Regions from separate parts of the Companilactobacillus bobalius genome, predicted to be linked through region 2. Evidence: predicted binding sites of a transcription regulator. Region 2 holds the regulator's gene; the other holds the start of a gene.

Region 1 (3,440 bases), on a different contig from region 2:
CGACAACCACGATGACACCAATCATTGCAGCAACCATGAAATACTTCATCATTTCATTCTTGTTGCCACCAATGACATAACTAACTTTTTGAGTCTGCATATAAGCACCACCAACTGAAATGGCAGTAACAATGAAGACTCCAAATAATAGAAGAATTTGATTATCTGCATTACTCTTCCATCCGAAGATAACGAAGACTAATGTCATGATAACTAGTGAAGCAATGGTCATCCCTGATACTGGCGCATTTGAACAACCAATTGTTCCAGCCAATCTAGCGGAAACAATTACGAATAATAGTGCCAAAATAATAGAAAGAATACCGCCTACAATAGCCATGGCGATGTTGCCAGAAATGAAGAATCCAACAACAAAAATTGCAATAACAGCAATAACTAATGACCAAATACCTAACATATTACGATCATCACTGCCACCATTTCTAGCATTCAAAGTTTTCTTGATTGATGTGACGATAACAGGAATCAACTTAATGGCTCCGACAATACCACCACAGAGCATCATACCGGCACCAATGTATTTCGAATAAGAACCGGCAACTTGGTCAACACCCATTTGATTTACAGCAATTGTCACATCGTTCCAATCTTTAGCATTGTTAGTTGCCATTTGAGTAAAGTTAGCAATTAATGGCGTTATAGCAAAGTTAGATAGAATTGAACCAGCAAACATCGTTAAAGAAACATCTAGTCCAACCACGAATCCAATACCAGCTAACATTGGATTGACTTCAGTCGACATCTTCCAACGATAGAAAGAATTACCAACATAAGTGATTACACTATTAACCCAACCAAAAACTTGAGTTGTCAAAAGTGTCAATAAACCACCAATTCCAAAACCAATTCCCATAAATTTCAAGGAATCCCCTCCGGCTTCGGAGGCAACCAAAGCTTCAGAAATAGCCATAGATTCTGGATAAACTAATTTTCCGTGTTCTTCAACTACCAAGTAGTTTTCAACCAGTGAAGCCGTTCCGATTGCAAACAGTACAGCCAAAGCCCCAACTAAAACTCCGGCAATAAAGTTGACCCGGCCACCAATAATGATAATGGCAGGTAAAACATAAATCATTCCACTGGCAATAGATTCACCACCACTGGACATTCCTTGGAGTAAATTCTTACCCAGCATGCCTTTCTTTTTAGCAAAGGCGGCAATAAGTCCAGAACCAATAATTGATCCTGGAATCCCCGCAGCAACGGTTAATCCAGCTTTCATACCAGAATATGCTGTTGAAGCGGCAAAAATAACTGCTAGTATGGCACCCATAATCATAACGACTGAGCTGCCACCGTGATTATCTTTATCAGTCACATACGGTACATATTTTTCACCCGATACACCACCGTAAGCGGACTGAGATAAACTCTTTTTCATCTCGATACCTCCCCTTAAGTCAACTTATGCTATCCCAAAACCACTAGGGGAAAACACTTGACTCTTTTGTGATAATTCCAATTATTTATAGAAGGTTCTTCATAGCCTTTATTCATAAACAACACCTATGAGTATTAATTTCCTCCTTTTTTCTGTCGATTCATTTTCATGATAACGGTTACATTTGCAAAAATCAATAGAATTTTGTGACATAGCTCACATTAACATTTCAAACATAAACAACACTTTTTCAGAGTGTTCACAGTTAGTAAACACTTGTCTTTCCTATTTAGCATAGGGTTTGGCGCTTGTCTTTTATTAATCATGGTCTAAGAATTTTAATTTTAAATATACGTATATTAGCTTTTTACTAATAAAGCCATATTTATCACAAACTTTTTCATAAATTTCTGGTCTGTTGTTTTCATATCTATTTCTTCAAAGAATATGAATAAAGTACCTCTATGATTTGACTAATCATTAATTAGTTTGAGAGTTTCATTATATATACAAAACTTTGTTCATTTTTTAAGGTGTACTTTTATTAATAATTAGTGTCATGAAACTGACTTCTTATCTATCTATTATTAGCATTCACTACAGATGGCATATTAATTTCACACATTATCCACCAAGTTAATTAACTTTTTTAAACAAAAAAATACTCTATGAATTTTTAAATTCATAGAGTATAAGTTAAGTGATTAAAACATCTAATTAAGCTTCTTTGACGTCCATATCTTGGTTTTCCTTTGAAAGAACCTTATCGTTGATCATAACGAATGGAATGTATACTAGAACGCCTAATACAAAGGTGATCAGTTGAATAACAACAGCACGCCAGTCACCAGCTGTAGCTAGGAAAGCACTGAATCCAATTGGCGTAGTCCATGGAACTTGAATAACACAAGGGCTCATCCAACCTAATACAGTTGTTACATAACTAATTACAAGACCCATAACAGGTACAAGTACGAATGGAATAGCTAGTGAAATGTTATAAACGATTGGGTAACCGAAGATAACAGGTTCGTTGATGTTAAAGAATCCAGGTGCAATTGATAATTTAGCAACGTTCTTAGTTACGGCACTGTGTCCAACTAGGAATGTAGCAACTAGTAAACAAAGTGTTGAACCGGAACCACCCATCAAACCATAAGTTTGAACTTGGGAAACGTTGATGATATTAGGAATTGCTTTACCAGCGTTGTATGCGGCAATATTTTGTGTAATATTGATGATCAAAAGTGGCTCTAGAATTGAACTGTAAATAACTGATTGGTGAATACCGAATAACCAGAGTAAGTTACCTAGTGAGTAAAGAATAATAACTCCCCAGATACCTGTTCCGATATGACGAAGTGGTTCTTGAATGAATGTTGTGATCAAATTGATCAAGTTCATTCCTGATAAATTGTAAAGTAGTGCTGAAATAATAGCTGAACATGATAAAACGATGATCATAGGAATCAAAACATCGAATGACTTACCAACAGCTGGTGGAACATTTTCACCTAAGTGAACTTGTAATTTCTTAATTCTAGAAATTCTGACAAAGGCCTCAGTAGCAATCAAACCAACGATAACACCGGCGAACATTGCCCCTGTACCTAAGTTAGTAAATGGTAAAACAGCTGAAACATCGACTGCTTTTTTAGCACCATCTGGAATCAATTTAACTGTGTTTGGCATCATTGTTACCAAAGCAGACATTGATACTAATGCAGCAGAAATTGGATTATCAAAGCGTCTGTTTTTAGCTAAGCAGTAACCAATCATAGCTGCAATTAAAATACCTGAAATATTTAGTGTCGCATTACTCAATAAGGTTCCCCAATATTGAACATGCAATAATGTCTTACCCTTGAAAATCCAAGTAAAGACTGTGTTATTTAATAGAACCGCTAATCCAGCAAGGATATAAAGCGGCATGATAGTGGCAAACGCATCACGTAATGAACGTAAATGAATTTGGGCACCCATTTTGGCTGCAAATGTTGCAAATTTATCCGCAGCTTTTGAATTCTGTAATGACATA
Region 2 (3,440 bases):
AGATAACGATTGGTAACACGATCATCTGAATCATTGAGATAAACATTGTACCAATGTTCTGCATTACCTGAATGGCAGCCTTATTTTGATAAAAGACTTGACCAAGGATAATACCTAAAATCAAACCAATAATAATTTGCCAGCCTAAACTGACTCGAAAAAATCGTCGTTTTTGCACTTTTAAGTCCCCTTTGAAATCAACATAGTCTTAATTATAGAAGACTTTTTGTAAAAAATGAAATTGATAACGGTTTCAAATTAAAATATTTTTCATTCAGTTCATTTTTACGAACATTATTTAGCCCCACGCATAAAATGGTTCTACTTTTGCTTGATTTAGCCAATAAAAAAAACAGAACATCCGGTTTTTTCAAATCGACATTCTGCACTTTTTTACATTATTTTAATATTTATCTAATCTTCGCCTGATTCTGAAGCAATAATATCCAAATCACCAGAAAGCGTCCATGAAGCAACAGTTGCTGGAACGATTAAATGAATACCCTTGCTCAAATCATAGTCTTTTCCATCAACGGTAATCTTACCTTGACCATTAATTATAGAAATCAAAGTATACTTACCAATTTGGTGATGTAATTCGACTGGTTCCTTAATTTCCCAGTGATAAACTGAGAAGAATGGTGATACGGGTGGTTGAACGAATGTTGTAAACTTGTTCTTGCCCTCTTCTTTTGATTCAATATTTAATTGTGGATCTTTATGAGGAACTGTAATTGTATCCTCTGATTGTTTGATGTGAAGGTCACGTTTCTTACCAGTAGACTTTTCAACACGGTCATAGTCATACAAACGATATGTTGTATCACTGCTTTGTTGTGTCTCTAGAGCCATAATACCCTTGTTCAAAGCGTGAACAGTCCCACTTGGTACATAATAGAAGTCACCAGTCTTAACTGGAACTTTTCTTAGTAGATGATCCCAGTCACCTGACTCAATCATCTTATCAAGTTCTGCTTTGTTCTTAGCATTGTGACCATAAATCAAGTATGAACCTGGTTCAGCATCAATGATGTACCAGCATTCTGTCTTACCTAATTCATGTTCATGTTCTGCTGCATATTCATTGTCAGGATGAACTTGAACAGATAGACTTGCTTCAGCATCCAAAATCTTTGTTAGAAGTGGGAATACTTTTCCCTTAGGATTGCCGAATAACTCACCATGATTTTTCCAAAGATCATCGACATATTGACCAGCAAATTCACCATTTTCAACTTGTGATCTACCATGTGGATGACCTGAAATAGCCCAGCATTCACCAATAGCGCCATCTGGAATATTGTAACCAAACTTAGTTTCTAGCTTTCTTCCACCCCAAATTTTTTCGTGGAATACAGGCTTTAAGAACAATGGTTCACTCATAATACTTTCCCCCAAAAAATTATTCTTGCTCTTCTTTCATTGACTTATCACGATCTAAGAAGAAAATCAGAGTCTGCAATTCATTAGCCAAATCAACATAATGAACACGGATACTGCTTGGAACATTGATAATTACTGGTGTAAAGTTCAGGATACCTCTAACTCCAGCATCAGCCAATAAGTCAGCAGTTGTTTGAGCTGCATTCGAAGAAACAGTCAAGATACAGACATCGATTTGTTGCAAATGAAGTTGTTCCTTTAGTTCAGATATATCATAAACGGGAACACCACTCTTAACTGTGCCAACAATTTCCTTATTAATATCAAAAGCTGCTGCAATTCGAACATTATTAGTCCGAGAAAAGTTATAATTTAGTAAGGCGTTACCTAAATTACCTACACCAACTAGGGCTACGTTAGTACGCTTATCTTGATTCAAGAGCTTTTTAAAGAAAGCCACTAAATCGTTTACATCGTAGCCATAACCACGTTTTCCAAGTGCTCCTAGATATGAGAAGTCACGTCTTATTGTAGCACTATCTATCTTGACCCCTTCTGATAATTCTCCAGAAGAGATCTTTTTTGTACCTTCATCTTTTAAAAATTGAAAATACCGATAATAAATTGGTAAACGCTTTATTGTTGCGTTTGGAACAGTTGTTTTTGTCATAATTTACCACCATATGTGTGTCATTTCACTAACATTTATAGTAAATAAAAATCGACAAAAACGCAATACGTTAAACCTATAAAGACATAATTTATTGAATAATGATAAAATTGTGAATATATAAAGGAGTTTGAAATTGATTTTATTACAAGCACAGAACATTACAAAGAATTTTGGTACTAAAAGGCTATTCTCTAACGTTAGCTTTGAAGTACAGGATAATAGTAGAATTGGTCTAGTCGGCCGAAACGGTGTCGGCAAATCAACTATGCTCAAAATTATTTCTGATCAAGAAAGTTATAATAGTGGAAATATTGCTCTGAAAAAGGATACAAATATCGGTTACCTTGCTCAGGACTCCGGTTTGAATAGTGAAAATAAAATTTTTGACGAGATGGAACACGTTTTTGATTATCTAAAGGAACAAGAAAAAAAGATGCACACTTTAGAAGAAAAAATTGCTGACCCCAATGTTCAAGATTACGACAACATTTTGAAGCAATATGATCAATTGCAAAATACCTTCCGTCAAGAAAATGGTTACGGCTATCAATCAGAGATTCGCAGTGTCCTCAAGGGATTCGGATTCGATGAGGATGTTTGGCAAGCACAAATATCAACCCTTTCTGGTGGTGAACGTTCACGCTTGGCTATGGCTAAAATGCTCTTGGAACATCACGATATTTTACTTTTGGATGAGCCCACAAATCATTTGGACATCAATACAGTTGAATGGCTTGAAGGTTATCTCAAAAATTACCGTGGCGCACTAGTCATCATTTCCCATGACCAATACTTTTTGGACAAAGTCGTTACTGAAATTGTTGAGATCAATCATCACTCATCAACTCATTATTCTGGTAATTACTCTTTCTATTTACAAGAAAAGAAAAAAAATCAAGAAGTAGCCTGGAAACATTATGAAGAGCAACAGGCTGAAATTAAGAAGACTGAAGAGTATATCCAAAAGAATATTGTCCGTGCTTCCACTACCAAGATGGCTCAAAGTCGTCGTAAGAAGTTGGAACATATGGATGTCTTGGATCGTCCTGACAGTGATCAAGGCTCAGTTCATTTTAAATTTCAAATTGATAAGGAAAGTGGCAATGACGTATTACTCGTCAAAGATGCCGCTATCGGTTATGAAGACCAAATTATGTCCGAACCTATCAATTTAGATGTCAAAAAGGGTGAACGTGTTGGTATTATCGGACCAAACGGTATCGGTAAATCAACTTTTCTTAAATCTATCTTGGGACAAATCCCAATGATCAAGGGAACATCTCAGTTTGGTGCCAATGTTCAAGTTGGTTACTACGATCAGAATTTGAAAAATCTTGATCCAAAAAAAGATGTTCTTCATGAAATTTGGGATATCTATCCTCGT

The links. Region 2 encodes Rex, which represses fermentation and respiration genes when NADH is low (regulators of the CRP and FNR family bind a similar motif). Its sites were predicted from a motif close to TTGTGAANTANTTCACAA; they were not measured.
Region 1: LKACC16343_RS09700 (OPT/YSL family transporter) is a predicted target of Rex. The motif match lies at 1,607-1,624, and genes of this name have one in related genera.

What each region holds. Positions count from the first base shown of each region.
Region 1 is NZ_MYFM01000006.1:62,319-65,758, reverse strand. It holds gene LKACC16343_RS09700 (OPT/YSL family transporter) at 1-1,402, opposite strand, end outside; gene LKACC16343_RS09695 (PTS sugar transporter subunit IIC) at 2,120-3,439, opposite strand.
Region 2 is NZ_MYFM01000002.1:355,660-359,099, reverse strand. It holds gene LKACC16343_RS04865 (cation:dicarboxylate symporter family transporter) at 1-178, opposite strand, end outside; gene manA (mannose-6-phosphate isomerase, class I) at 415-1,383, opposite strand; gene LKACC16343_RS04855 (redox-sensing transcriptional repressor Rex) at 1,403-2,053, opposite strand; gene LKACC16343_RS04850 (ABC-F family ATP-binding cassette domain-containing protein) at 2,190-3,440, shown strand, end outside.